DNA from 4 places in the Shewanella morhuae genome. Region 4 is predicted to be linked to each of the others. Evidence: predicted binding sites of a transcription regulator. Region 4 holds the regulator's gene; each other region holds the start of a gene.

Region 1 (7,879 bases), on a different contig from region 4:
GCCAGTACTGGACCTTGTTACTGGCTGTACTCGAGCGCATTCCCGTTAAGGCTTAAGCCTTCAACGAAGCTTGCTTACTCTGTGCGCTTTTAATATAAAGCCGCATCTGCTTAATGCCGATGCGGCTTATTTTTTAGCACTACTCAAAATGAGGAATTATTGGCTTAAAAACCTAATAAAGTCGCTAAAGCGCTAAATCTAGCTGTGTTTGGGCATAGATAGTTGCGGGAACAGCAAGGGTAGAATCAGCGAGCCCAACCGAAATACCCAGTAACCGAATGCCCCGTCCCTCCTGCCTTACCATTGCCTGTGCAAGTAGCTCATAAAACATCTCAATTGAGACCTCATCACTGCGATGTTCAATGGTAGTCTGCTTAAAATCATTAAATTTGAGTTTTACCACTTGTTTACATATTTGTCTGTTTTTAGCGCTGCGATTCAAGCGCTGCAGCAACTCTTGGATTAATGCTGGTATAACTTGCTGGCATTGCTCTAAATGATAGATATCTTTTGCCAGAGTGGTTTCTACACCGACTGATTTACGCTCCCTATTTGCAGAAATACCACGCTCATCTATACCGTGAGAACGCTCAATCAATACACTGCCAAATTTGCCAAATCGCGCCACAAGCTCAGTTTTAGAATAGGCTTGTACATCACTGCAGGTATGGAGCCCTAACAAGGCTAACTTTTCAGCGGTAACTTTACCTACACCGGGAATTTTTCGTAAGGATAAGGTTTTAACGAACTCAGGCACAGTATCTGGCGTGATCACATATTGACCATTGGGTTTATTCAAATCCGATGCAATCTTTGCAAGAAACTTAATCGGCGCTATACCTGCAGAGGCCGTTAACCCCGTTTCGATTAAAATATCACGGCGAATAGCTTGGGCTATCAAGGTAGCAGAACCTTTATATTGCTGGCACTCACTCACATCCAAATAGGCTTCATCGAGTGAAAGCGGTTCAATCAACGGCGTATAACGGGAAAATATTTCACGGATCTGCAACGATACTTCTTTGTAAACCTGCATACGACCAGGTACCAGAATAAGTTCAGGGCACAATTTAAAAGCATAAGCTGTGGCCATCGCTGAACGCACACCAAATTTACGCGCCTCATAGCTACAGGTGCTGATAACGCCGCGGCGATCGCTACTACCGCCCACCGCTAACGGTTTGCCAAGATACTCAGGAAAGTCACGCATTTCCACTGCGGCAAAATAGCAGTCCATATCGATGTGAATAATTTTTTGCACGTTGAATCCTCCAACGCCAAAATACTGTATATAAAAACAGTTATCAAGCATTGTGATGTACACCGCACAACTTTTATGGCGGATAAACACGCCAGAGAGCTATTTGGGTCTATTAAACTTGGAATGCTGGATTTGAGTTTAAGGAAAGGCTACTAGGGTGTTATTAGTCTGGCGCTGGTAGTGTAAGGGCGATAGAAAAGTTGCAAGGTGTGAATCGCGGGCTTGTCGTGTAGGAGGGTAGTCTAGATAAATCCCAGCGCTAAGTGTTTTTTGGCGCTGGGATTATAAATTACATCTTAGTTTGTAAATAATTTTGCAACCCGATACGGTCAATTAACCCGAGTTGTTTTTCAAGCCAATACATATGATCCGCTTCTGTATCGTCGAGTAACACTTCGAGAATTTCGCGGGTCTGGTAATCTTGCTTTTGCTCACACAGTGCAATCACTTGGCGTAAATCATCTGCAACCTTGTACTCGTAGGCGAGATCGTTACGCAGCATTTCTGTCACATCTTTACCGATGTTTAATGCCTCACGGGCGGCAACATCAGGTGTACCTTCAAGGAACAAAATACGCTGCACTAACTTAGCAGCATGGGCTTTTTCATCATCTGACTCATGGGCAATACGCTCATAAAGCTCATTGAATCCCCAATCTTCGTACATATGGGCATGGACAAAATATTGATCCATTGCCGAGAGTTCTCCCGTTAGGAGTCGATTTAACGCATCGATAACGTCTTTATCGCCTTTCATATCCTGCTCCTATTGGTCGCTAATTTGCGATTGTAGATAATTTTGAATACCAGTTAAGCTAATGAGCTCTTGTTGCGATTCAAGCCAATCTAAGTGCTCTTCTTCGTCTTCAAGAATTTCTTCCAGCATATCGCGGCTCACGTAGTCTTGCTCTGCCTCACATAAGCTAATCGCACTGCGCAGTATGATGAGTTGCTCTTGCACCATGGCCGCATCACAGCCGAGTATTTCTTCGCTGTGCTCACCAATGCGCAGCTTTTCAAGTTGCTGTAGATTAGGTAATCCTTCTAAAAACAATACTCGCTCAATGAGCTTATCGGCATGTTTCATGTCTTGAATGGATTTTTTGTATTCAACGTGATTTAACTTCTCAAAGCCCCAATGTTTAAACATACGGGCATGGAGGAAATATTGATTGATGGCAGTCAACTCACAGGTAAGCACCCGATTCAGTTGTCCAATCACTTTAGGATGACCTTTCATAAGTTACTATCCTTGGTAAACGAGAAAAGATTGATCTATATCAAACGACTAGCCTAGTACAATTTAGCCAATAACTCAAATTATCTTTATATTTCACCCACTTAATGATAAAAACCGTTCTCATTCACACTTAGATTTACAAGCCGTATCACTCATATCATAAGGATAAATCTCAAACGGTTAGGGCATATAGATAAATTTGAGGCAAAAAAAAGCCTCCAAAACGGGAGGCTGTTTTTTTACCTGACTCGAGATAAACTTTGCGTCTCGACAGGTTATTTAGTGAATACAATTAAATAATACGATCTTTTGTTAACTTCTCACGACGCGCTTCTTCAGCGGCCATACGACGTTTACGTTTGTCACAAGGGTCATCACAATCACACGCTTTCTCAATCCCTAGAACACCCAAACCGCCACAACTTCCTTCAACGGCCTTGCGCTTGATGAGATAACCTATCGACATGAGCAAAAAGAATAATAACAAAATCACAAATGCCGCGATAAAAGAGGTCATGGTTTACTCCAAAAACTAAATAAGGAAAGGCTTAAAGGCGTCGCTGTAATAGACCTTAAATCCGTCGCCTTGCTTTTCAATTAGCATTATCGCCAAGTGTTGCTGCTTGGCAAGCTCCAATGATGCTTCTGTCCCTAAAACCATCATCGCTGTCGCAAAACCGTCAGCTGTCATGCAATTTTGATGCAATATTGTTACGGATGCGAGCTTATGATTAATCGGCATGCCTGTACGCGGATCGATTATATGCGTAAAGCGCTGACCGTCTTCCTCATAATAATTACGATAGTCGCCTGATGTTGCCATTGCCATAGTACCCGGGGCGATAACTTGTTGTATCGCTTCAGCACCATCGTCAGTCGGTTGCTCTATCGCAACGCGCCAAGCACTGCCATCGGCTTTAGTGCCTTTGATACTCAGCTCACCACCTATTTCAACCAAATAGCCTGTAGCATGGTATTGTTCAAGAATAGCAGCAACCTTATCAACCCCAAAGCCCTTCGCAATGGATGATAAATCCACATACAAATGCGCGTTATGTTTAGTTAGACGATTACCCTCAATGGAAAGTTCATTAATACCCGTTTTTGCTTTAGCGGCATCAATATCCGCTTGCGTTGGCACTTTTGTCGGGCGTTTATCTGGACCAAAGCCCCACAAATTAACTAAAGGACCTAAGGTAATATCCAACGCTTTGTCCGTCACTTGATATAAACGGATCCCTTCTTCGACGACTTTAATCGTATCTGGCGACACTTCAACGCTCTGCTCCAATGGCAATTGGTTGAAACGAGATAATTCTGAATCTGGTCGGTATGTCGACATCTGATCATTAACGCGCTCAAGGGCTAAATCAATTTCCTCTTGGAGTAACTGCGCCGTTGGCATCTGCTCGTTCGGTACCACTTTAATATGATATGTGGTGCCCATGGTGCTACCAGACAACGATATCATCTCGTTCTGTTTAGCACAGGCTGAAACAAAAAAGGCCAGCCCGAGAAGGACCAGCCAATTTACTGAATGCTTTAATGCTGAATTATTGATTTTTAAGGTCTGAAACATAATGACCTACCACTCTTATTTGTGCCCTTAAACGCAAAAGTTGCAGATGAAAGGATATCCTCAGCATCTGCAACTCTTCTATCTAGGACTAATGAACATTAGCCGCCGAAGTCATCCAACAAGATGTTTTCGTCTTCGACACCAAGATTTTTCAACATACCAATTACGGCAGCGTTCATCATTGGAGGTCCACACATGTAGAACTCACAATCTTCTGGTGCATCATGGTTTTTCAAATAGTTTTCATACAAAACATTATGAATAAAACCTGTGTAACCATCCCAGTTATCCTCTGGTTGAGGATCTGAAAGTGCCACATGCCATACGAAGTTATCATTCTCAGCAGCGAGGCCATCAAAGTCTTCTACGTAGAACATTTCACGCTTAGAGCGTGCGCCGTACCAGAAGCTAATCTTACGTTTAGAATGCAGACGCTTCAGTTGGTCGAAGATATGTGAACGCATTGGCGCCATACCTGCACCACCACCAATAAATACCATTTCAGCATCGGTATCCTTCGCGAAGAATTCACCAAATGGGCCTGATATGGTGACTTTATCACCGGCTTTTAAGCTCCAAATGTAAGATGACATTTTGCCGCAAGGCAAGGTCAAGTTACGTGGTGGAGGCGTAGCAATACGCACGTTCAGCATAATAATACCGAACTCTTCTGGGTAGTTAGCCATCGAGTATGCACGAATCGTTTCTTCATCAACCTTAGACTCAAGATTGAAGAAACCAAAGTGTTCCCAGTCGCCACGATACTGTGCAGGTACATCAAAATCTGCATATTTAATGTGGTGAGCAGGTGCTTCGATTTGAATATAACCGCCAGCACGGAATGGTACAGACTCGCCATCAGGAATTTGTAGCTTCAGCTCTTTAATGAAAGTGGCTTTATTATCGTTAGAGATAACTTCACATTCCCATTTCTTGATACCAAAGATTTCTTCGTCAAGCTCGATTTCCATATCGTTCTTAACGTTAACCTGACAAGAAAGACGACAACCTTTACGGGCATCACCTTTGCTGATGTGGTCAAGTTCAGTTGGCAGAATATCGCCGCCGCCAGACTTAATCACTACGCGACATTGGCCACATGAGCCACCGCCGCCACACGCGCTCGATACGAAGATGCCGCTGTTAGCCAAAACACCTAACAACTTACCACCCGCACCAGTTGTAATTACTTTTTCAGGATCGTCATTGATGCCGATCTTGATGTCACCACTAGCCACTAACTTAGATTTAGCGAATAAAATCACTAACACCAAGACGAGGACGATAGCAGTAAACATACCCACACCGAGGTAAACCTCAAGCGGAGTTGATTTAAAAATACCAAGAATATCCATTAACTTATCCTTAGAAGGTCCAATTCAAGAAGCCGTTATGCATCTCTTACAGAGACACACCAGAAAACGACATGAAACCTAAGGCCATTAAACCTGCAGTAATAAAGGTAATACCTAAACCACGCAGACCGTTAGGCACGTCGGCATACTTCAGCTTCTCACGGATACCGGCCATCAATACGATAGCTAATGCCCAACCCACTCCTGAGCCGAAACCAAACACCAAACTTTCGCCTAACTTGTAGTCACGCTCAACCATGAATGATACCGCACCGAAAATCGCGCAGTTCACTGTGATCAAAGGTAAGAAAATACCCAATGCGTTGTACAAAGGTGGAAAGTACTTGTCCAGTGCCATTTCTAGAATTTGAACCAAAGCCGCAATCACACCGATAAAGGTAATGAATTTCAAGAAACTTAAGTCAGCTTCAGGTGCGCCAGCCCAAGCAAGTGCACCAGGAGCTAGTAGCCCTTGATAGATAACTTGGTTTGCTGGGACAGAGATAGTTAACACTACAACTACCGCAATCCCTAGGCCCATAGCAGTGGTTACTTTCTTAGACACAGCCAAGAAAGTACACATACCTAGGAAGAAGGCCAGTGCCATGTTTTCAATGAAAACAGAGCGAATTAACAGGCTAATATAATGTTCCATCGCGCTTACCCTTTTGCTTCAACTTGCTCTGGCTTATAGGTACGAATAATCCAAATCAGAATACCGATCAGGAAGAACGCACTCGGAGGCAGTAATAGCAAACCGTTTGGTTGATACCAGCCACCATCAGAGATCTTGTGCAGGATTTCAACACCGAACAGAGAACCGTTACCAAACAGTTCACGTACGAAGCCAACCGCTAACAGAATGACACCGTAACCTAAACCGTTACCGATACCATCCATAAAGCTCAACATTGGCGGTGTTTTCATCGCGTAGGCTTCGGCGCGTCCCATTACAATACAGTTCGTAATGATTAAGCCCACGAATACCGACAACTGCTTAGAGATCTGATAAGCATAAGCCTGAAGCAATTGGTCAACCACAATCACCAAAGAGGCAATAATGGTCATCTGCACGATAATACGCACACTGCTTGGAATATGATTACGGATCATTGAGATAAACAGGTTCGAAAACGCAGTTACCGCAGTTAACGCCAACGCCATTACCAGTGCAGTTTCGAGTTTACTCGTTACTGCTAATGCACTACATACACCCAGTACTTGTAAAGCAATCGGGTTATTGTTGACTATAGGTCCTGTCAGAACCTGTTTCAGTTCTTTAGCGTCAGACATTAGCTGAGACCTCCATTGCGTGCTTTTTCAATGAAACTCGCAAAACCTTCTTTTCCTAACCAGAATGTCAGTGAATGCTGCACACCGTTACTGGTTAAGGTTGCACCAGACAATGCATCAACACCATATTCAGTGCTAGCAACTGCTGGGTTTTTAGTTACGCTGATTGCGAGTTTACCTTGCTCATCAAATAACTTTTTGCCATGCCATTTCGCTTTCCACTGTGCATTTTGTACTTCGCCACCTAAGCCAGGAGTTTCACCCTGCTCGTAGTAGACCAAGCTCTGCACTGTATTTAGGTCAGCATCCATAGCTAAGAAGGCGTACATAGTTGACCACAGGCCATAACCATGGATTGGCAGGATAATACTTGTTAACTTACCTTGTTCATCACGAACGAGATAAACCACAGCGTTATCCGCTACGCGTTTCACAGAGGCGATGTCATTCACAGGTACAAATGAGGTTTTCACATCACGAGACGCTTTACGTTGATCAAATGTGTCAGCATCAACACCCTCAACCCAAGCACCCGTTTTCAAATCGACCAGTTTAGCTTCGATGTGTTTACCGTATGTATCCAGAATTTGCGCTTTAGTAACTTTGCCAGCTTTAGTGTCGATAAGACCTGCTGCTTCCAGAATATACTTTTGCTTATCAAGCAGTTTATTTTCTGCCTGAGTCGGTCTTAGCAATACGGCTGCGGTAGATACAAATATCGCACAAATCAAACACAGGCCAACGACGACAAATAAGGTTCTGCCGAACGAATCTTTATTATTAGCCACGGGCAATCCTCCGCTTGATATTTGCCTGAACCACAAAGTGGTCGAACAATGGCGCGAACAAGTTAGCAAACAAAATTGCCAACATCATGCCTTCAGGGAATGCAGGGTTAATCACGCGGATAAACACAGCCATTGCACCAATCAAGATACCGTATGCCCATTTAGCTTGATTAGTAAATGACGCTGACACAGGGTCTGTCGCCATAAACATCATGCCAAAAGCAAAACCACCTAACACTAAGTGCCAGTACCAAGGCATTGCAAACATTGGGTTAGTGTCGCTACCGACAAAGTTAAGCAGCATAGAAACGGCAATCATACCGACCATTACACCGCCAACGATACGCCATGACGCGATACGAG
Region 2 (7,879 bases), 150 kb from region 4:
TCTGGCAAACTCTCAGCCACGTTTACCCTTAAATGTAGTTGATGACGCACTGGATTAGACATGTTCTAAACGCCAATACCAACGAGATAAGCAGCCTGAAATATTTTGTGATGTCGCTAGGGCGTGAATAAATTCGCCATAGGTTAATGGGTTAAGCTTTGATGATACATCACGGCATAATGGGCTTACTGTGAGTTTAACTGATGCTTTGGCATCAAAGGGCGCGAGTGTAAAGCCGAGCGCCAAAGGAAGCTCAAATTCTTGAGTAAACTCATCATATACCGGCGGCACAGGATCGTCGCCAAACACCAATAACAATGGTTCAGAAGATTGGTGCAACTGTGCAAAAGCTTCAACCATCGCTTGTGATAAGGTTTCTTCTCCTGCCGCTATTGAAGTCGATTGGGTGGTGTTTTGCATCACTATGCCAAAGATACCGCTAGCCGTATTGTGTACTGATTGGCTAAATCCTAAGGGAGATAATGGCTGTTTGGTAATAATGTCTTCGAGTAAACCAATAGTGCGGGGCAGTTCACCGTGACGCGAGGAAAAAATAGACCGACAATTAGGTGGCGCCTTGCATTGAAAGCTCACATCTAACATCATTTTAGTTAAGCGGCTAAAACGGCGCCGCTGCATAGCAGGGATATGTGCTAGAGCAGGGGAGCGGGTGTCTTGTTCTGGTGAACCTATCGTCAATGTCGATTCAGCCGAGCTTTTACGCCAATCACGCCAGCTCTGGTGGTGCTGATATTGGGGAGCCCATGCGCCCCAAGATAGAATGCTGAATGTTAATTGCACTACTTTGCCTCGACACTTAATTTAAGCTGTCTTAGTTATCCCTAACTCATAAGTTAGAACATGGATGGTGACTCACCACCGTTAGGTGTAAGCGTGCTGTAAACGCGAGTTTTAACGCCCCACAAGGTGGCTATTCTACACTAAGACCTTCATTTTTATGAAGCCATTTGCATCGTATGAGTTAATGGATTGCAGATCTATGTTGCTATTTTCGACAGCTAAATGATCTTGCTCAACAATCTTTGCTGTGGTGACAACATTTAAAAATTTAGTCAGCATAAAAATAGAAAAGGCGCATGAAGCGCCTTTTACGGTTAACTCGATAATTTATGACAAAGAGTCTACGGCGCGAGTTGGTTCTCTAACTTGCGCAATGCGACTTTGAGTTTGCGGGTATTTTCTGGCCCCATACGGATCAGTAATTTTTGAGCACTAGGTAATGCTTCTAAGTCAGGGTCAACAAATTGATAGTTAACGCTAATTGAGCTTAATTCAATCGGGTCTTCAACAATAGGTGCCGCCAGTAGCAATTTAATAGCTTGTAGCATTCTGTCGTTGAATTTGGCGTTGCTGTAGCCAAGTTCGCTAAAGGCTTCTTCTAGCATGGGCGTCATTTGCTTATAAGTAGCCATTAAGCTTTGCTCGTCCATTTTTGCAATTGAATCAACGTAAGCATCATATCGGTGGAAACCCTCAGGGTTCAAATACACCTTATTGGTGATTTCAGAAACCGTGAACAGTTTTTCTGGACCTTTGATTGGGCTAACCTTACGGGTTAATTCGCCTTGAGCTAAATTGTCTACAAATACGACAAATTGGCGGGCTAAATCTTGTTGTACTAATGAAGATGCGACCACATTATTATTAATCAGCGAAAGGGCCTTTTGTTGCACAAAAGTATCACTTTCAGCCAATGCGGGTACTGGCTCAGCTATCACTTCAGGCTCAGCCACGACAGGTGTATTGGTATTACTGTTGTCTGTTTCTGCTGTTGCTGGGGCGACATCTTCGGTTTCTGGCTCAGGCGCATTTTCGAGCGTCATTGGCTCAGACGACGGCGTTTCAGGCAACACGATCGGCGCATTGGGGATAAGTTTGGGTGAGTCAGAATCATTACTGTAGTAATAATAGCCTCCAACAGAAAGTAGGATAACGAGCACTATCGCCAAAAGTGCAAAGCGATTACTGCTTGAAGATGTTTCTTTAGGGTCTATTCTATCATCTTGATTAACTTGCATTTTACATCCTTAGCTTGAGTGTTAAGGTAACTTGGTGAATACATGTCGCTAATATTAACGTGCAAGAGCGGTATCATTCTTATACCACTGGTTTATTCTGCAAGTTTTCATGCGCTTGTCTATAGCGCTTAGCTGAACATTAACAATTTATTTTGAATCTCGAGTCACATTATCTTTCTTGGCCTTATCTTTGAAGCCTAAGTTAAAAACTTAAGCCTGCACATAATGTTGCCTATGGCCGAGCCAACGTAAGATAATTGCATCGACCTTTTCAGGTGTCTGTGCCATCACATGATTTGCCAGTTTTTGAATGTGTGGGATTAACGCTTGATCCCGCACCAAATCAGCAATTTTAAGCTCGGCGAGTCCAGTTTGTTTAGTCCCTAGCACTTCTCCTGGACCACGAATTTCTAAGTCTTTTTGCGCTATGATAAAACCATCATTACTTTGCCTGAGTACACTCAGCCTTTGGGTTGCAGTATGACTTAGCGGCGCCTTGTAGAGTAACACACAATGGCTTGCTATGGCGCCTCGCCCGACTCGTCCGCGCAATTGGTGTAGTTGCGCCAAACCCAAACGTTCAGGGTTTTCAATGATCATCAGGCTAGAATTTGGTACGTCGACGCCGACTTCAATTACCGTCGTCGCGACTAATAAATGGATAATTCCTGCTTTAAAGTCGGCCATGATCTGCTGTTTTTCAGCACTTTTTAATCTCCCATGCACCAGGCCAATATTGAGTTCTGGCAAGGCGAGGCGCAGTTCTTCGGCGGTGTCTTCTGCGGCTTGGCATTCGAGCACTTCGGATTCTTCAATCAGAGTACACACCCAATAGGCTTGGCGTTTGTCGGTGATGACGGCATTGCGCACCCGTTCGAGCACTTCGTTACGACGCGTATCGGCAATCGCCACGGTAGTCACAGGCGTTCGCCCCGGCGGCAGTTCATCGATAATAGAGGTATCGAGATCCGCGTAGGCTGTCATTGCCAGCGTGCGCGGGATCGGCGTTGCCGTCATGATCAATTGATGCGGATGAAACCCTTGATTCACGCCCTTTTCTCGTAGACCTAAGCGTTGGTGTACGCCGAACCTATGCTGCTCATCGATAATAATTAGTGCGAGTTTGTTAAAGACCACATGCTGCTGGAATATTGCGTGGGTACCAATCACCATTTGCGCCGCGCCCGATTGTATATCTTCTAATGATTGTGTTCTAACTTTGCCCTTGAGCTTACCCGCCAGCCAACCGACTTTAAGTCCAAGTGGCTCAAACCAAGCGGCAAAGTTAGTCGCATGCTGCTCGGCCAATAACTCTGTTGGCGCCATCATAGCCACTTGGTAACCATTTTCAATTGCTTGCAATGCAGCCATCGCCGCCACTAAGGTTTTACCTGAACCAACATCCCCTTGTACTAAGCGCATCATAGGGTGCGGTTTTTCTAAATCTTTGCCTATATCGGTCACCACTCTTTGCTGGGCGCCTGTGGGCTTAAATGGTAAAGCAGCGAGGAAGGGATTGAGCAACTGCCCTGTGGCGGGCATGGTAACCGCAGCGTCTAAATTACTACGCTGCCTTAGGCGTAACATGCTGAGATTGTGGGCGAGTAATTCTTCCTGCACCAGTCGCTGCTGGGCGGGGTGTTGGCCTAACTCTAAATCAAATTGTGATATCCCCGCAGGAGGACGATGCAGCGTTTGCAGCGCTTGCTTTAAGCTGATGTTGTTCGGTTGCAATTGCGGTGATAACAGTTCAGTTAGGCCTCCATCATCCAATAATACCAAGGCTTGCTCGGTCAGCTTGAGCCAACTCGCCTGCTTTAAGCCTTCAGTAGTGGGATAAATTGGCGTTAGTGTATCGCTTAGCTGAATATCTTCACCCGGATGTACCACTTTATATTCAGGATGCACTATCTCGGCTTGATGGCTGCCACGGCGGACTTCACCGTAGGCGCGGATCATTAAACCGTTTTGCATCGCATTACGCTGGGCGACGGAAAAGTTAAAAAAGCGCAGGCTTAAGCTGCCCGTATCATCGCGCACATTGCAGACCAACATACGTTTGCGGCCTTGAATAATTTGCGTCGATTGGATTTGTGCTTCTACGGTGCCATAACCACCTTGGCTTAAGGCGGCAATCGGATAAATTTGGGTTCTATCTTCGTAGCGCAGCGGTAAATGAAACAGCAGATCTTGTACTGTTGTGATGCCGAGTTTTGCGAGTTTTTCCGCGACCTTTTTGGCGACGCCTTTGAGGTCGGTGATCGGAACAAGATCCAATTGCTGCAAGTCGTTAGCACTCAATCACTGTGAATTTATACATATATTAACAGAGAATAAGCGTAAGGCAATCTCAAGGGTTATAAGGGGGAAATCAAACGGTGTTTAGCAGCCAAGGCATAGATAGCAAAACACCGGAATGATTCCGGTGTTTTTAATCGCTATTTGCTGGCTTTGCTTTTAAACCAAAGCTTGTGTGCTAGCTTGGTTAACTAAATAACCCATGTAACCTAAGTAGCCTAGTAATAGTACGGTGCCTTCGCGGCGGCCGATACGTAAACCTGTCCAAGCAAAAGGTAAAATGATGACTGCAAATGCTAACATCACGATAAAATCTATTGACTGAAACCCCAGCGCTGACACAGGTTGAACAATAGCGGTTACGCCTAAAATACCCAAAATATTGAATAAGTTAGAGCCTACAACGTTACCAATGGCGATATCACTTTGGCCCTTAAGTGCCGCAATAACTGAGGTGACTAATTCAGGCATACTGGTGCCAATTGCCACGATAGTTAGGCCGATAATGACTTCACTCACGCCAAATGTTTTAGCTAAGTCTACTGCGCCATTAACAAACAAAATACCGCCGCCGACCAACATACTAATACCAACAACAATAAATAGGACTGAAAGTAATGGGTTATTTGGACCCGCTTCAATTTCTTCCTCTTCATTACTATTTTTTGAACTGATGTAACTAAAAGCTAAATAACCTACCAGCAGTGATAGCAATACTACGCCATCAATTAGGCTCAGCTCACCATCTAACAAGAGTCCCCAGAACAGCATTGAAGCCAATATCATCAAAGGGATATCGCGTTTCACGACTTGGGATTGTACTTGAATAGGGCGGATAAGCGCTGTGATCGCTAAAATCAAACCTATGTTAGCAATGTTAGATCCAATGACATTACCTAAGGCAATGCCGCTGTTGCCGGCCAACGCTGATTTTACACTTACAGCCAATTCTGGTGCGCTAGTACCAAAGGCTACAATCGTTAACCCTATAATAAGAGGCGTAATACCTAAGCGTAGTGCAATAGAACTTGCACCGCGGACTAGGGCTTCTGCACCTAAGGTCAAAATAATGAAACCACCAAGAATAGATAACGTAATTAGCATTTTATAACTCTGTTAGACCTGTTTTAAGTAAGATGGTAAAAGGGCTGTAGGCCCTTAATCGACTGGCGGCATGATACTTGATTTCTTAACACTTTGACAGATTATGTCATAAAAAAGCACGCTGTCAGCGTGCTCTATCATAATGGCGGGTTGATATTAGCCATGTCACTGTTTTGGTTTAACTATTTTTTAGGTAACTCATCTTCCCAGCGCACTTGTGCGCCGCGAACACCGTCTACTCGCTCGCTAAAGGCTTTTTCAAGCACATGGCGTTTGATTTTAAGTGTCGGTGTGAGTACGTCGTTTTCAATCGTCCAAGGCTCGTTAACGACCACAATCGCATCGACATGTTCGTGGGACTCTAAGTGTGGATTGACACTATCGAGTGTTGCCTTAAGTGAAGAACGAACCTCTTCACGCGCCTGTAAATTTGCGCCTTCGGATAACTGCACTAATGCAACGGGATGTGGCAAGCCAGAACCGATTACGCAGATAAGCTCCACATGCGGATCTTGGGCTAATTTACGTTCGATAGGTACCGGCGCAACATATTTGCCCTTGGCGGTTTTAAAGTTGTCTTTGACTCGGCCAGTAATGGTTACGCAACCATCGGCATCGATAGAGCATAAATCGCCAGTATGGAAAAAACCGTCGGTATCAAATGCTGCAGCGGTTGCTTCAGGTTGCAGATAATAAGCCGTCATTAAGCCGGGGCTTTTTAGCAGTAACTCGCCATCTTCGCCTTGGCGGATGTAGCAATCCTCAACAGGGCGGCCAACGCTGCCAATTTTACGGGCATCGAAGGGATAATTAATAATGGAATAGGCGCAGTTTTCTGTCATTCCCCATGCTTCACAGATATTAAGACCAATACTGTGATACCAGTGGATCAGTGACGGTGGAATGGGCGCCGAGCCAGAACCCAGCAAACGGCAATGATTTAACCCTAAGCCTTTATGGATTTTGTATTTTACTAAGCTGCTGATCAAGGGGATTTTTAACAGCAAGTTGAGTTTGCCCACGCCAATTTTGTCGATAATATTTTTTTGGAACAAGCTCCATAAGCGCGGCACCGAGAAGAAAACTGTCGGTTTTGCTCGTTGTACGTCGGCAACAAAAGAGTCTAGGCCTTCAACAAAAGCGACCACACTGCCTGAATAGAAAGAGGATCCCTCAATCGCCACTCGTTCGGTAATGTGCGCTAAGGGTAAATAGGATAAAAGTCGGTCGTTACCGTCGGTACGTAAATCACGCACTACCGCTTGGCAAGTCCAACCATAGCTAGCGAAGGTTTGAATTGCGCCCTTAGGTTGACCCGTTGAGCCAGAGGTATAGATGAGTGTCATCACTTGATCTAAAGTGGGCTGCGGCGCATCAATTAAGGGAGAACCTAGCTTAAGTAATTGATCCCATCGATATTGGGCAGGCATTGTCTCGTAGGGCATAGCAAGGCGCAGTAACTCACCGCCGACACCGGCTTCTTGGTCGGCCCAGTGATCGAGCTTACCAAGAAAAATCGCTTTTGCACCGCTGTGCTGTAATACAAAGCGAATCGTATCGGTATTGGCTGTAGGGTATATCGGTACGCTGATGTAGCCACCGAGCATTAACGCAAGGTCAGTGATAAACCATTCAGCACAATTTTTAGAGAGCACGGCAACTTTATCACCGTGCTCTAAACCGAGGTGGCGTAAAGCGCCCGCTAATTGTTGAACCTTTTCTTGAACTTCGCCCCAAGTGAAATCAAGGTACTGCCCCTTGATCGGTTGGCGTAAATAGACTTGATCTCCCTGAGTTTTTGCCCAGTGCGCCAGCATTTCAATTGGCGTCTTAATCGCTGTATCCATTGGCAATTCCCTGTTCTTTATTATTTTTTGGCTTGGCCCAGTATGGCGAGTTTTGTGATGCGGCGCAAATAGTTTGCAGAATTGTAAATTTTAATGTTTGAGCGCAAAGTCGACAAGCTGAACGTGAAATAATAATAAAGAATAAACAGGTGATATAGATGGTTTTTGTAAGGTAATAAAAAAGACGCCGTAGCGCCTTTTTGTTGAGTTGATGCGAAGATGAGCTACAGCTCCATCACGCCATCCATTTCAACTTGCGAATCTTTTGGTAATTGCTTCACGCCGATAGCTGCGCGCGCAGGGTATGGCTGGCTGAAGTAACGGCTCATGATTTCATTCACTTTTGCAAAGTGGCTTAAATCAATCAGGAAGATATTTAACTTCACGATATCGTTAATGGTGCCACCCGCAGCAGTACAAACCGCCGTTAGGTTGTCAAAGACTTGCACCACTTGTGCTTCAAAATCATCGCTAACAATTTGCATTGTGCTTGGCACGAGCGGAATTTGGCCAGATAAATACACAGTACTGCCAACTTTAACCGCCTGTGAATAAGTGCCAATTGCCGCAGGGGCGTTTTCAGTTGCGATA
Region 3 (7,879 bases), on a different contig from region 4:
CACACAGAAGCGGGTTGTGATTTAGCGCGTTTAGCCGGGCTTGAGCCTTCTGGTGTGATTGTTGAAATTCTAAATGAAGATGGCACCATGGCACGCCGCCCTGATTTAGAGGTTTTCTCAGAATTACATGGTATTAAAATTGGCACTATCGCGGCATTAATTGAATATCGCAATACCCAAGAAACCACGGTTGTGCGTGAGGCTAAGTGTAAGTTACCTACTCGTTTCGGCGAGTTCGATATGGTGACCTTTAGAGACACTATCGACAACCAACTGCATTTCGCTTTAATTAAAGGCGAAGTGAAGAGCGATTGCTTAGTGCGAGTGCATTTACAAAATACCTTCAATGACTTACTGCATTCTGAGCGCGATCAGCAACGTAGCTGGCCACTTGAGAAAGCAATGCAGCGTATTGCAACCGAAGGTGGAGTCCTCGTTTTATTGGGTAGCCAAGAACCCGCCAGCGAAATACTTGCTAGGGTAAAAGCTTTTGAAGCTGAAGATCAAGGTCAAGCGCCTGCTTCTGCCAAATGGCAGGGTACTTCGCGCCGCGTTGGCGTGGGCTCACAAATCTTAGCCAGCCTCGGCGTGACTAAAATGCGCTTACTTAGCTCGCCTAAACGTTACCATTCGCTTTCTGGCTTTGGCCTTGAAGTGACCGAGTATGTCGCTGACTAAAACTCAAAGTTACACTGAAGTAAAATTAACAATTTCTGATAATTTGCATAGGGCTCTGGGCAATGGGCTGTGATATCATGTCGCCACTTTTCGCCCCGAGCTGGGTGCTTTAGCTAAATTAGGTAAGATAATGAACGTAGTTCAAGGTAATATCGAAGCGAAAAATGCCAAAGTTGCGATTGTAATTTCGCGTTTCAACAGCTTTTTAGTTGAGAGCTTGCTTGAAGGTGCACTTGACACGCTGAAGCGTTTTGGCCAAGTCAGCGACGACAATATCACTGTTGTCCGTGTACCAGGTGCTGTTGAGTTGCCGCTAGCTGCGCGTCGCGTAGCTGCCAGTGGTAAATTCGACGGTATTATCGCATTAGGTGCGGTGATCCGTGGTGGTACTCCTCATTTTGATTTTGTTGCAGGCGAATGTAATAAAGGACTAGCTCAAATTGCTTTAGAATTTGATCTACCTGTTGCTTTCGGCGTGTTGACCACAGATACCATAGAACAAGCTATTGAACGTTCAGGTACCAAAGCGGGTAACAAAGGCGGCGAAGCTGCTTTAAGCCTGTTAGAAATGGTCAATGTTCTGCAAGAACTTGAACAACAGTTGTTATAGTAGGAAAAATAATGAAGCCTTCTGAGCGCCGCAAGGCCCGCCGTTTAGCCGTTCAAGCCATCTATTCATGGCAACTAAGCGGGAATAATATTGCCGATGTCGAGCATGAGTTTTTAACTGAACAAAGTCTCGATGGTGTTGATGTAGCTTATTTTCGTGAGCTATTTTCAGGCGTTGCAACGAAGAAAACCCAATTGGATGATTTAATCATCCCGCATCTGGAGCGCCCGATTGATGAAGTGTCTCCAGTTGAGAAAGCCATTGTTCGTTTAGCGACCTATGAGCTGACTTTCCGCAAAGATGTGCCGTATAAGGTCGCGATTAATGAAGCGATCGAATTGGCGAAATCTTTCGGTGCGGACGAGAGTCATAAGTTTGTAAACGGACTGCTCGACAAACTGGTTGCACGTAAGTAACAAAGACAAACGGTATCTTAGGATACCGTTTTTCATTGCTAACAAAGGTGGCCGATGTGAGTCGTGCCAAACTGTACAGTGAAAGAATTCCAATTAATTGAATGTTATTTTAGCAATCGCGGCCCCACTCGCCGTGATGTCAAGCTAGGCATCGGCGACGATTGCGCTTTAGTGCAACCGGCAGAAAATAAGTCGATTGCTATCTCCTGTGACACCTTAGTCGAAAATGTTCACTTCTTCCCCGATATGCCTCCAGCTGCTTTAGGCTACAAAGCCTTAGCGGTAAATTTATCTGATTTGGCTGCCATGGGCGCAGAACCTGCGTGGATGACGCTTGCTTTAACCCTGCCTGACGTCGATGAAACTTGGCTCAGTGGTTTTAGCGAGGGGTTGTTTGAAGCCGCCAATTACTATGGTATAGCTTTAATTGGTGGTGATACCACTCGCGGTCCGCGGGCGATTAATATTACCGTGCATGGCCAAGTTCCACAGGGTAAAGCCCTCACGCGACACGGTGCTAAAGCGGGTGACTGGATTTATGTTACCGGCACGCTTGGCGATTCCGCCTTAGGTCTGGATATTATCCGCGGTGCTCAGCAAGCCAAAGCCGAAAACAAAGAATTCCTTATCAATCGTCATTATCGTCCAACGCCAAGAGTGTTAGCAGGCCAAGCGCTACGATCATTAGCCTCTAGTGCGATTGATCTTTCTGACGGTTTTATTTCAGATATTAGCCATATTCTTAAAGCTGCAGAGGTGGGGGCAATTGTTGATGTTAATTGCATTCCGTTATCATTGGCGATGAAAGATACTGTGAGTGAGGAGCATGCATTAGGTTATGCACTTACGGGTGGCGAAGATTATGAACTGTTGTTCACGGTTCCAGAGTCCCAAAAAGGTGCCCTTGAAACAACATTGAACCATACGGGGACTAAATTTGTCCGTGTTGGGCAAATTTGTGCTGGCAGCAAACTAAAATTACAACTCAATGGTGAGCCTTTTATTCCACCGTATTACGGTTTTGAGCACTTTTAAGCGAAGAGCGTGTTAATGAAATGGTTGTCAAAGGATAAGGCGTTAACTCGCCTATCATTAAAGAACCCTGTGCATTTTTTAGCACTCGGTTTTGGTAGTGGACTTGCCGCTAAAGCGCCCGGTACTTTCGGTACTTTTGCAGCTATTCCCTTGTATTTGCTTATGGCGCCATTACCGCTGGCTTGGTATCTCGGTTTAACCTTAATCAGTGTTTTGGCGGGTTTTTATATTTGTGGTAAAGCTGCTAATGATATGGGCGTACACGATCACGGCGCTATTGTGTGGGATGAAGTGGCTGGGCTACTAATCACTATGATAGCAGCGCCAGCAGGCTGGGTTTGGCTATTAGTCGGATTTGGTCTATTTCGCTTTTTCGATATCATTAAGCCTTGGCCGATTCGTTGGCTTGACGCCAAAGTTGAAGGCGGTTTTGGCATAATGATCGATGATGTTTTAGCTGGCGTGTTCGCCTTTATTTGTTTACAAGGGCTAGTGTGGTGTTTTAGCTAACAGCTAGCCCTTTGTTTTAACTATGGTTATATATCAATTTGGTTCTCTCATCGTGTTGTCCTTGACTCTCTTTGTTCCTACTATTGCAGCAGTTCTCTAGCGTTTGCTAGCGTATTGCTGGTGATAGTGTCGCCGCCTAATAGTCTGGCGAGTTCTTGTATACGTTGCTCACGATCGAGTGATTTCATAGTTGTTTCAGTGCTGCCCGCTTTATTAAACTTATCGACAAACATATGTTGGTGCCCATTGCCCGCAACTTGGGGTAAGTGAGTTACGCACAATACTTGAGTCGACTCGCCTAAGCTGCGTAACATACGGCCAACCACTGCGGCGGTTGGGCCAGAGATACCCACATCTACCTCATCAAAAATCAACGTTGGTGTGGCGACTTTTTTCGCCGTAATGACTTGAATACCTAAGCCTATTCGTGAAAGTTCACCGCCTGAAGCCACTTTAGAAATGGGTTGTAAAGGCTGGCCTGGGTTAGTGGTCACCATAAATTCAATATTGTCACTGCCATTGATGGACATCTGCTCTGGGTGGAAATTGACTTCGATAGTAAATTTCCCCTTGGGCATATTCAGTTCGTGGATTGACTGAGTAACGAGTTTATCAAGCTCTTTAGCATATCTTGCGCGGCTTTGACTGAGCTTTTGTGCATTGCTAAGATAAGCGCTTCTGCTGGCATCAACTTGTAACTGAATTTCTTCGAGTTTGTTTTCATCGCTGTCTAAGGTGCTCAGTTCAGTCTTTAAGGCTAAGTGATGGTCGGCTAATTTATTCGGGCTAACATGGTGCTTACGCGCCAGTTGCATGGCTTTTGATAGCCGTTCTTCTAAATAGGCAAAATGGGTTGGATCGAGTTCAAGTTTACTTAAATAATGCTGTAATTCACCGGCACTTTCTTGTACTTGGATTAGTGCATCATTCAGCATAGTGCTGATATTACTTAATGCGGGATCGTAGCTTTGCAGATCTTCTGCCAGAGAAACAACTCGATTGAGTAGTGATTCTATATTACTTTCTTCGCCTTCAGTGAGTATGTCTAAGCTTGCCTGACAGGTATCAATGAGCTCAGTGCCGTTAGCCAGTCGTTTGTGCTCTTGTTCAATTTCATCAAATTCATCGACTTTAAGATCAAACTCATCAAGTTCTTCTACTTGATATTGCACTAGTTGTTTACGAGCAATCCGTTCATGCTGAGAGGCTTCTAGCTGTTTTAGATCGGCTTCAATTTGCTTACAACGCTGAAAACTCGCACTTACAGTATCAATCAGTAATCTATGGTTTGCATAGCTGTCGAGCAGGGTGAGTTGATGCTCACTTTTTAACATTGCATGGTGTGCATGTTGGCCGTGAATACCAATGAGTAACTGACCTAGTAATTTGAGTTGTGTCAGTGGTACTGGATTACCGTTGATATAGGCCCGTGAGCGGCCATCACTGCCAATGGTCCGGCGTAGGATACACTCATTGTCGAGCTCAAGATCGTTATCCTCTAACCAACGTTTGGCCAGTGGAATATCATCCAAAGAAAAGCGCGCACTAACCTCTGTTTTACTGGCTCCAGGGCGAATGCTGCTGGCATCGGCTCTATTACCTAGACATAGGCCTAAAGCGTCGATAGCGATCGATTTACCAGCTCCCGTCTCACCTGTAATGCTGGTCATACCGGGACGAAAATCTAATTCTAAAAATCGGACGATAGCAAAGTTATTAATGCTGAGTTGGCAAAGCATAGCGAATCCCTGTCGAAAACACACCAAACCACTGTATTGATAAACAGTATATACTGATTTTATATACAGTAAAGCGGCTTGAGTAAATAATCAACAAAATTGCTAGTTAATATTTTTAATCTATTGATTATGAGTGAGTTCTTACTAGAGATTCTAATATGGGTAAACTGAAAAAAGTCACTATTGTACCGAATAAAATACCCTGAGCACTGCTTGATGCCTGAGTATTGTAGCGCTGAGCGAGTAAGTAGGCGCTAGCCGCAGTAGGCAATGCACTTAAGATCACGCCCATAATTAAATAGTCCCCAGTTACAGCAAAACTTTTAAGCATAAAATAAATAAGCAAAGGTTGAATCACCAGTTTGAACAGGTTGATAAGGCTAAGTTCTATGACGCTTTTAAGGCTAAATACCTTGCTATCTTTTTGATAGCGCATCGCTTTGGCTAGCACCATGCCGATTGCAAATAGTGCGCAAGGGCTTGAGGTATTGCCTATCTGCTGGATCATCAGTGCGAGCCCAGGAGGTAATTTTATCTCCAGTGCCGAAATACCCACACCAATTAAGCTGCCAATAACAATAGGATTTTTGCCTATTGCCATTGTTATTATAACGAAGGCGTGATGTTGTCTTTGTGTATTTATCGCTAGTTCCATTGATACTAAAGCTACAGCAAACATCAGCACTGATAATAAGCTGGCAATCGCTGCTGCAATTAAAGCGCTTTGTTGTTGCGGGAACAGGATGATAAGTAACGGGATACCAATAAAAGCTGTATTGCCGAAGGTGGCATTGAGTGCTCGAATGGCGGCAATGGCATGTTGCTGAGGATCCACCAGCAGTGAAAGCCCAAGACAAATAAGATAAGTGGTGATCATAGCCGTGCTGTAGCCGGCAATAAAACCCCATTGCAAAATCTCATCAATTGGTTGCTGTGCAAGGGCAATAAGCATGATTGCTGGGAAGGCAATATAATAGACATACTGGTTAAGTACTTGATCCGTATCAACGGGTAAGATTTTTAGTTTTTGTACTAGCGTGCCGAGCAACATAATCCCGAATACGGCAAACAGAGGGGTTAAAATAGTCATTCCCTCACTCATCCTTACAATTAAATGGTTATAAACTCACTGCGGTTATTTTTCACTGGCGCATTAACTCTTAATGACCGCGTTGCAGTATTTATTGAGTTTATGTAGTTAAAGGCATCAGAGCTATTTTATATACTTTAAGGGCTGAAGATAGAAAACATTATCAGCGTTTTTTGGCTATAACGGTATTTTTAGGCATCATATTTTGTACTTGTTTCACATCTTGAAGGCTTACACGTGTCTCAGGTAATACGCCTAATTCTAAATAATATGCGACTAAACGGCGTAACTCAAACAATGAACCAATACGATGTTGATCTTTAATTGTGAGTTTCCAACTATCGGTATGGCCTTCGCTATTAGTTAAGATAAATCCTTGATAAATAAGTTTTCTCATAGGGATAACTCCAAATTAACAAAGGATCATAGTTAACGATAGCACTTATTTATTATGGAATTTACCTCACCACAAGATATTTTAGTGAAGAGCATTGGCGATTATTTTTCTTAATGAGTGCTTGAGTTGCCCCAAGCACTTGGCCAATTAAGCTATGCTAATACCGATATTTGATACGCCAGCTTCAATAATATCTTTGCGTAAACCCTTTACCAGTTCTGCAGTAATTTTTGGGTTTTCTTCGATAATTTCGAGTAGCGAATTTTGTAGCTCTTTTTCTTCTTCCATGACTTCATGGGCGAAAACAAAATCATCTAATGCTTCGTCGACTAAATCGACATCGCTGATAGCTTCAATATAGTGAGCAACAGTGCTTGAAGAAAGTTTACTGATATTGATGATATCTTCTTCTATTTTATCTTGGATAGCACTCAATAATGTCGAAATGGCAACTACGGTATCCATAGCAGGATGAGCACCATAGGCTTCAAAATTAGCAGGATCTGGGGTGTTATCCTCTAGGCGTTGCAAATGCACATCAATATTGAATTTAAGCTTAGAGTCGTACTGGGACTGCCACAGTAACTCTAATGCCGTACTTAATACGCTAGGATCACCAAACTCACACACCTCAGAAAATAGCTGATAGTTCGGCAGCATACGTTGGCAAAGTGCAGTAGCAAAGAGTTGTTTTTGTGGCAGTGTTAACGCCTTTAGACGTTTAAAAAAGCCCGTTTTTTTGGTCATCTGTTATTTCCGCTGATAGCTGTGATATCACTTGATTTGCTGCCGATTCTACCTTAGTTAACTCATCAAGTAACTCTAGTATTTCTGGGTCAAGATCTTCAACAGCACTTCCTCGCTTTAGTGCTGATTCAATTTCTTGGCATAATCTTTGTGTGGTAGGCACACCACAGTAGCAGCTCGCACCATGCAACTTATGGATCGTGCTGAGCATAACGGCATGATCGTTTTGATTTAACGCTGTTTGGATTGTCTCCACCGTTTCGGGTAGGGAGTCGAGTAACATTCTTAGCATGTCTAAGGCGAGGCTAGCCTTATGATTAGCTTGGGTTAAGCATAAATCCCAATTCAAAGTATGCAGATCAAAATGGGTAAACTTAGGCCTTGTGATCCAGCGATGAATTACATCTTTAAGCGCCGCTTCATCAATCGGTTTGGGTAAGTATCCATCCATACCACTGCCTAAAATCAACTCGCGTTCTTCAGCTATTGCATGGGCCGTTACCGCAATAATCGGTGTGTTGCGGTTCATTGAGCCTTGGCGAATGAGTTTTGTCGCACTGATACCATCGGTACCCGGCATCTGAATATCCATAAAAATCAGATCGAAAGTACGAGTTTTGGCTTGCTTAACCGCCTCATTACCATTGTTAACGGCAA
Region 4 (7,879 bases):
CTGCCTGACTTGCTTCAATAGAAACAATTTCACCTAATGGGTCGGCACACACAACAAACTTATTCAGATCTAAACCTTGTTGCACTAACAGCTTGCCATCGCCTTCAACAACCGAAGTATAAGCAGTGTAAGGCACTTTCTTGAGAAGGGTCAGATACAGATCAAGCTGACGCTCCAGCAGGCTGCGCTGTAAGGCATTTTGATCTGTAGCCAGTAACACTAAGCTTGTTAATGTGACCGAACTCGCCGCTGCTGCATCGTTGATATGAGTCATCACCCGATTAGCTAGTACGTTTACCGCTGGTGTTAACCAAGTTGGTTTTTGCTCTGGATCATCAGCAAGCTCAGTACGCCAGTTAGGTGCACGTTCATTTAAGAAGTTTTGCAAGGTAATCGGCTCACCAAAGTTCACATAGCCTTGACCAAAATTACCGAGTTTGCGAATAGCACCAAATACCTGCCACACAGATTCTTTTTTCTTTTTCTTACCACTTAATTCTTTGTGGTAAGTCGCCACTTCCATCACATGGTCATAACCCAAATATACAGGCACTAACGTTACAGGACGCTCGATACCACGTAGTACGCTATTCATTGTCATGGCAATCATGCCGGTTTTGGGTGCCAATAAACGCCCCGTGCGTGAGCGGCCGCCTTCGGAGAAGTATTCTACCGAATAACCTTTAGCAAACAGTTGGTCTAAATATTCACGAAATACAGCGGTATAAAGCTTATTGCCATTAAAGCTACGACGAATAAAGAAGGCACCACCACGGCGGAACATAGGTCCAGCGGGCCAGAAGTTAAGGTTTATACCTGCGGCAATGTGCGGCGGCACCATACCTTGATAATATAAAATATAAGATAGCAGTAAGTAATCCATGTGGCTGCGATGGCAAGGCACATAGACAATCTCATGACCATCGTGGTGCAACTGGCGAACTTGCTCAGCACCTTTAATATTGATCCCACTATAAAGCTTGTTCCACAGCCAAGTTAAGAAGCGTTCGGCAATACGCACTAAACTATCGGAGTAATCAGCAGCTATTTCATCGAGATACTCAATAGCTGTCTCGCGCGCTTGCGTCTCAGAAATCTTTTTATTGGCCGCTTCTTCTTGAATCGCTTTACGTATTGATTCCGATTTTAATAACGAATGAAATAACGCTTGGCGATTAGGCAACACAGGTCCGGTCATCACTTTACGTTGGCGACGGAAATGCACCCGTGCTACTCGCGCTAACTTATGCGCAATCCCCATATCTGTGCCATGTTCGTCAGCCATATAACGCAGCGATACCGCATTAGAAAACTGTACGAAGTTATGTCGGCCTAAAAATAAAATCATCAGACACTTGCGTAGCCAAGTCGGGTTTTCCCGTTCAAATACGGCCGCCTTCATTGTGTCATCTTCTTTCCCTGGCGTTCGCCCCCAATACAAGCTGACAGGCACCAGTTGAATATCGAGCTCAGGATCTTGTTTATGTACGGCTAATAAGCGCATAAAACATTCGAGAAAAGGTTCGTTACCAGTGCGCTCACCAAACAATGGCTTACGCCCTTGAAGACAAACGACCCGCGGTGCAACAACACCGTTAGCAACTAGCGGCTCATAAGGGCTAGGTAGCCCGAGTTTAGCCGTTATTTCACTCAGAGCAGCAATGTCACTGAGTGATTCTGTTTTCATCACATAAGCAAGAGGTCTGGAGGCATCCAGATTCAGATCGGCAAAGGGATCCTGAGGCACCACAATAGTGTGCACTAAGTGTTTTTGGATCCAACGTAATGATTTTAACCAAAGAGAGTCATGTTTAGGCATTATTCTTATGCAATTAAGTACGTTCACTAGCCGGATAGAATACCAGACTATAGGGAATATTCGCTAATTCTCTCCGATATGGTTAAAAAATGGTTAATACTTGCACTGCAAACAATACTGTATATACTAACAGTAACTGTATAGAAAAACAGGAAAGACCATGAGACCTTTGACGCCACGCCAAGCTGAAATTTTAGAGTTAATTAAACGAAACATTGCCGATACTGGCATGCCACCTACTCGGGCAGAAATTGCTACTCGTTTAGGTTTTAAGAGTGCTAATGCGGCTGAAGAACATCTAAAAGCGTTGGCGAAAAAAGGCTGTATCGAGATTATACCTGGTACCTCACGAGGTATTCGTCTCACCGCTGAAGTCGAAGACTTAACTGAAACCGGCTTACCTCTTATAGGCCAAGTTGCTGCGGGCGAGCCTATTCTCGCCCAAGAACACGTAGAACAGTATTACCAGATCGACCCAAACATGTTCCATCCTACTGCCAACTTTTTACTACGAGTTAAAGGCGACAGTATGAAAAATATCGGTATTCTCGAAGGAGATTTACTGGCAGTTCATAAAGTACAACAAGCTAGAAATGGTCAAGTGGTTGTCGCTAGAGTCGACGACGATGTCACGGTTAAACGTTTCGAAAAAAAAGGTAATGTGGTCTATCTGCACGCCGAAAATGAAGACTACTCCCCAATAAAAGTGGATTTAGGCTTTCAAAGTTTAACAATTGAAGGACTCGCCGTCGGTGTGATCCGTAATGGAGATTGGCTATGAACAAACTACTTGGCAATGCCCCGCGTCATCCAGGCTTATGGCGCGATGAAGTTCGCGCTGCCGATTATGATTGGCAACACACGCCTATCGCCTGTATGCCCACAAAAACTCAAGGCCGCCAAGAACTCATTCACCTGAGCGCCCAACTCGCCCAACTAAGTCAGCAGGGCCGTTGGCTAGTGCTTATCAACCCACCCAGCATTGGCTATAAACAAATGCTCGCCAGCGCGGGGGTGCGTATGGATAGAGTATTACTCGTACACGCTAAAGATGATGTCGAAACATTGTGGGCGATGGAAAAGGCGCTAACGAGTGGAACGTCTAGTGCAGTGATTACTTGGACCCAATCATTAGATGCCCGCGATAATCGCCGCCTACAGATTGTGGCCAAAAGTGCTCGGGCTATGGGTATAGTGCTGGAAGATGTAAACAATCACTTACCTAACGATCTACACATTGAGCAAGGACGGCTCCTAGGTCAGCCATCTTTTTTTAGTGCAATACATTAAAATATTTATTTAATTTTTTAGCTTAAAAGCCGCCTCGCCTATGAATGTGAGGCTTTTTTTTGGCAATTTTTCATATAATTAGCTTAATTGGTGATCTTGATCAATATTTAAACAGCAAGTATGGTTGATTCAGTCGACGGTGATATAGCGTTGCCCTTGGCAAATCAATTGAACCGTTATTATTAGAAATAGAGAACAGATGTATTTCAGTCGTATGTGTAAACGTGGCTAATACCAGCAGTAACAATACTTAATTGGAAGTAACAGCCGCCAACACACATTGAAGTCAAAACAGCTTTTTTGGGAACTGAAGAGTTTGCATAGAGTTAAGACTTACTGTGTTGCTCTTCTTTGTAGTTGCTATTCGCAATTGGCAGAGGAGAAGTCTTGTGAAGCAATTGTTGTATTGTTTACTCGTGGTGTTATTCGCACCATCGTTGGCCGCCGCGGACATGCGGTTCAACATGACCCCTGGCGTGACCGAGATCAGTGGCAAGGTTTATCACTTGCACATGACTATCTTGTATATCTGCTGCGCAATTGGCCTTGTGGTCTTTAGCGTGATGATTTATGCCATCATCAATCACAGAAAATCTAAAGGCGCAGTCGCGTCTCACTTTCACGAAAGCACTAAAGTCGAAGTTGCTTGGACCGTACTACCCTTCATCATTTTGATCTTAATGGCGATTCCGGCAACAAAGACTTTAATTGCAATGGAAGACCCCAGCGACGCCGATCTGACAGTTAAAGTGACCGGTTCCCAGTGGAAATGGCATTACAGCTATTTTGATCAAGACATTGATTTTTACAGCATACTCGCAACCCCTAGAGCACAAATCGACGGTACAGAAGCCAAAGGTGAACACTACCTATTGGAAGTCGATAAACCGCTCGTCTTACCGATAAACCGCAAAATTCGCTTCTTGATGACATCTGAAGATGTGATCCATTCATGGTGGGTACCTGCTTTTGCTGTGAAAAAAGACGCTAACCCTGGATTTATTAATGAGTCTTGGACTCGCATAGACAAACCCGGTATTTACCGCGGTCAATGTGCCGAACTCTGCGGTAAAGATCATGGTTTTATGCCCATCGTAGTACAAGCCCTATCCGAAGCTGATTTTGAAGCATGGGTGACAGAGCAAAAGCAAGCGGCAGGCGCAGCAGCCGCAGCAGCAACAGCGGCGTTATCACAAACACTCAGTAAAGATGAGCTAATAACCCAAGGTGAGAAAGTTTACTTAGGACACTGCGCAGCCTGCCACCAACCTAATGGTGAAGGGCTACAAGGTGTATTCCCACACCTCAAAGGCAGCCCAATAGCCACTGGACCACTCAGCGGACACCTTGAAATCGTGCTCAACGGCAAAACAGGGACAGCTATGCAAGCTTTTAGTAAGCAATTATCTGCGCAAGAAATTGCCGCCGTAATTACCTACGAGCGTAATGCTTGGGGCAATAATACTGGCGATGCGGTACAAGCCAAAGACGTCAACGAGCACATGAACGGCAAGGTTGGTACGCCAGCATCTGCCGATACGGCACCTGCCAGTGCAACACCAAATCCGACTTCGATACCACAACCCGCAGCAGTCGATCCCGCAAGCCTGCCGACACTCAGTCATGACACCCTTATGGCCGAAGGTAAAACTGTTTACGCCACAATTTGTGCTGCTTGTCATCAATTGACGGGAATAGGAGTGCCACCCGCCTTTCCCGCACTTGCTGGCAGCGTTATTGCCACTGGGCCAGTTGCCAATCACATCGATATTGTGATGCACGGCAAAACAGGTACTGCTATGCAGGCATTTGGCAAACAACTTAGCCCACAGCAACTGGCTGCAGTCATTACTTATGAGCGTAATACTTGGGGCAACAATACCGGCGATACAGTGCAACCTGCTGATATCGCAAGCCATGGACAGTAGGGGATTATGATGAGCACAACGACTCAAGATCAAAACATAACCCATGATGACCACCATCATGATGCGCCAAAAGGCATCATGCGCTGGCTGTTAACCACCAACCACAAAGACATAGGCACTTTGTATTTATGGTTCAGCTTCATCATGTTTTTAACCGGTGGCGCTATGGCCATGGTAATCCGCGCTGAGCTATTTCAGCCCGGTTTACAATTAGTTGAACCCAATTTTTTCAACCAAATGACGACTGTTCATGGGTTGATTATGGTATTTGGCGCTGTAATGCCAGCTTTTACTGGGTTGGCGAACTGGCTGATCCCCATGATGATCGGTGCGCCAGACATGGCGTTACCTCGGATGAATAACTGGAGTTTTTGGATCTTACCCTTCGCTTTTACTATCTTGCTCAGCTCACTATTTATGGAAGGCGGCGGGCCTAACTTTGGTTGGACCTTCTACGCACCATTATCGACCACCTATAGCCCAGACAGTACAGCTCTATTTGTATTTTCCATCCATATCATGGGAATAAGCTCCATTATGGGCGCGATTAACGTGATTGTGACCATAGTAAACTTACGAGCTCCCGGTATGACATGGATGAAGCTACCCATGTTTGTCTGGACTTGGCTTATCACCGCATTTTTACTAATAGCGGTTATGCCAGTGCTCGCAGGTGCAGTGACTATGGTGCTAACCGATAAGTTTTTTGGTACAAGTTTTTTCGAGGCTGCAGGCGGCGGCGATCCAGTAATGTTTCAGCATATTTTCTGGTTCTTCGGCCACCCTGAAGTCTACATCATGATTTTGCCATCTTTTGGCATCATCTCCGCTATTGTTCCCGCCTTCAGTCGCAAGCCATTATTTGGTTACTCATCAATGGTTTATGCGACTGCCAGCATTGCTATTCTGTCATTCCTTGTGTGGGCACACCATATGTTCACCACAGGTATGCCTGTCTTTGCCGAATTATTCTTCATGTATTGCACTATGCTGATTTCGGTACCAACAGGTGTAAAGGTATTTAACTGGGTCGCGACTATGTGGCGCGGTTCACTCAGTTTTGAAACGCCAATGCTATTCGCTGTGGCCTTTATCGTGCTCTTCACTATTGGGGGTTTTTCGGGATTAATGCTGGCTATTACGCCAGCGGATTTCCAATACCACGATACTTATTTTGTGGTGGCACATTTTCATTATGTGTTAGTCACAGGGGCCATTTTCTCCATCATGGCAGCTGCCTATTATTGGCTACCTAAGTGGACCGGGCACATGTACAACGAGCGACTAGGACAATGGCATTTCTGGTGTTCGGTAATTTCAGTCAACGTACTGTTTTTCCCAATGCATTTCCTTGGACTTGCGGGTATGCCCAGACGTATTCCTGATTACTCAATTCAATTTGCCGATGTAAATCAAATCGTATCAATTGGTGGGTTTGCCTTCGGTTTATCGCAATTGATTTTCTTAGTATTAGTCATCAAGTGTATCCGTGGCGGCGAAAAAGCTCCTGCTAAACCTTGGGAAGGTTCTGAAGGTCTAGAATGGACATTACCAAGCCCAGCACCTTATCACTCATTCACCACACCACCTGAGGTGAAATGAAATGACGAACCACCACCAGCCAGATAAGCCCAAGTCAAACCACAAGCTGATCAGCATGCTCGTCATGGGTTGTATCGGTATGTTTGGCTTTGGTTTTGCGCTGGTGCCGCTATACGATGTGCTATGTGACAAGCTTGGAATTAACGGCAAAACGGCTAATACCGCCAGTAGTTATCAAGCGATAACCGTCGACACTAGCCGTATTGTCACAGTGGAATTTATCTCCCAAGTGCAAACGGGTATGCCATGGAAATTTGAGCCGCAAACCAAGCGACTTGAAGTTCACCCTGGCGAACTCATACACACAGTATTTTTGGCGCGCAATGTGTCAGACAGAGCCACGGTCGGTCAGGCAATACCTTCGGTATCACCTGGCCAAGGTGCTGCGTACTTTAATAAAACAGAATGTTTTTGTTTTAATCAACAGCACTTAGCGGCTTCAACAAGCGCGGAGTTGCCACTCATTTTCTTTGTGGATCCTCAGTTACCTGAATCAATCCACACTCTGACCCTCTCTTACACACTCTACGACATTACCGACAAGCAGTTAGCGTCAGCCATAGAGCAAGGAGCTGCAAAATGACTATAAAACATGAAAATTACTATGTTCCTGCCCAAAGCGTCTGGCCCATTATTGGTGCTATAGGATTGTTTTTAATTGCCTTTGGCGCAGGACACTTTGTCCATCAGTTAAAATCTGGTGCATCCGGTGGCGGCTATATATTACTCGCAGGCATTGCCGTTATCGTATTTATGCTAGTGGGTTGGTTTAGAACCGTGATCAACGAATCAATGACAGGGCTCTACTCCCACCAAATGGACCGTTCTTTTCGCCAAGGCATGAGCTGGTTTATTTTTTCAGAAATCATGTTTTTTGGTGCATTTTTTGGTGCACTATTTTATGCCCGTATGGTTGCAGTACCTTGGCTCGGCGGTGCCTCCAATAATGCAATGACCCATGAAGTACTATGGCCACATTTTGAAGCCGTTTGGCCACTGCTCACCACACCCGATGGCACTAAAACCGAAGCGATGCCATGGAGCGGCCTCCCCTTAATTAACACCATAGTGCTGCTTACCTCCTCCATCACCCTGCACTTTGCTCAGGTAAGTCTTGAAAAGGGTAAACGCTCAGCTATTAAATTATGGCTGGGGATCACCATACTCTTGGGGATGAGTTTCCTTGCCTTACAAGTCCAAGAGTATATGCACGCTTATCATGAAATGGGGCTCACACTAA

Evidence for each region. The regulator LexA, encoded in region 4, represses DNA repair genes until DNA is damaged. The targets are predictions, from matches to a motif close to TACTGTATNNNNATACAGTA.
Region 1: the regulator LexA is predicted to act here: its motif matches at 1,284-1,303, upstream of dinB (DNA polymerase IV).
Region 2: the regulator LexA is predicted to act here: its motif matches at 4,342-4,361, upstream of recG (ATP-dependent DNA helicase RecG).
Region 3: the regulator LexA is predicted to act here: its motif matches at 5,018-5,037, upstream of recN (DNA repair protein RecN).

What each region holds. Positions count from the first base shown of each region.
Region 1 is NZ_PYSG01000002.1:2,530,501-2,538,379, forward strand. Features, by position in the region: gene C9I43_RS11655 (aminoacyl-histidine dipeptidase) at 1-56, shown strand, start outside; gene dinB (DNA polymerase IV) at 185-1,261, opposite strand; gene bfr (bacterioferritin) at 1,551-2,018, opposite strand; gene bfr (bacterioferritin) at 2,028-2,501, opposite strand; gene nqrM ((Na+)-NQR maturation NqrM) at 2,794-3,018, opposite strand; gene C9I43_RS11680 (FAD:protein FMN transferase) at 3,034-4,080, opposite strand; gene nqrF (NADH:ubiquinone reductase (Na(+)-transporting) subunit F) at 4,179-5,435, opposite strand; gene nqrE (NADH:ubiquinone reductase (Na(+)-transporting) subunit E) at 5,482-6,090, opposite strand; gene C9I43_RS11695 (NADH:ubiquinone reductase (Na(+)-transporting) subunit D) at 6,096-6,728, opposite strand; gene C9I43_RS11700 (Na(+)-translocating NADH-quinone reductase subunit C) at 6,728-7,516, opposite strand; gene C9I43_RS11705 (NADH:ubiquinone reductase (Na(+)-transporting) subunit B) at 7,509-7,879, opposite strand, start outside.
Region 2 is NZ_PYSG01000003.1:738,215-746,093, forward strand. Features, by position in the region: gene C9I43_RS17905 (lysophospholipid acyltransferase family protein) at 1-62, opposite strand, end outside; gene C9I43_RS17910 (beta-ketoacyl synthase chain length factor) at 55-801, opposite strand; gene C9I43_RS17915 (DUF3014 domain-containing protein) at 1,143-2,039, opposite strand; gene recG (ATP-dependent DNA helicase RecG) at 2,250-4,325, opposite strand; gene C9I43_RS17925 (calcium/sodium antiporter) at 4,497-5,441, opposite strand; gene C9I43_RS17930 (AMP-binding protein) at 5,624-7,288, opposite strand; gene ridA (deaminase RidA) at 7,513-7,879, opposite strand, start outside.
Region 3 is NZ_PYSG01000002.1:2,355,834-2,363,712, reverse strand. Features, by position in the region: gene ribBA (bifunctional 3,4-dihydroxy-2-butanone-4-phosphate synthase/GTP cyclohydrolase II) at 1-678, shown strand, start outside; gene ribH (6,7-dimethyl-8-ribityllumazine synthase) at 809-1,288, shown strand; gene nusB (transcription antitermination factor NusB) at 1,300-1,704, shown strand; gene thiL (thiamine-phosphate kinase) at 1,783-2,739, shown strand; gene C9I43_RS10875 (phosphatidylglycerophosphatase A family protein) at 2,755-3,249, shown strand; gene recN (DNA repair protein RecN) at 3,330-4,988, opposite strand; gene C9I43_RS10865 (AEC family transporter) at 5,116-6,078, opposite strand; gene C9I43_RS10860 (DUF3319 domain-containing protein) at 6,242-6,475, opposite strand; gene C9I43_RS10855 (YjaG family protein) at 6,623-7,222, opposite strand; gene barA (two-component sensor histidine kinase BarA) at 7,197-7,879, opposite strand, start outside.
Region 4 is NZ_PYSG01000003.1:584,371-592,249, reverse strand. Features, by position in the region: gene plsB (glycerol-3-phosphate 1-O-acyltransferase PlsB) at 1-1,819, opposite strand, end outside; gene lexA (transcriptional repressor LexA) at 1,980-2,600, shown strand; gene C9I43_RS17210 (cell division inhibitor SulA) at 2,597-3,109, shown strand; gene coxB (cytochrome c oxidase subunit II) at 3,499-5,037, shown strand; gene ctaD (cytochrome c oxidase subunit I) at 5,047-6,639, shown strand; gene C9I43_RS17195 (cytochrome c oxidase assembly protein) at 6,641-7,222, shown strand; gene C9I43_RS17190 (cytochrome c oxidase subunit 3) at 7,219-7,879, shown strand, end outside.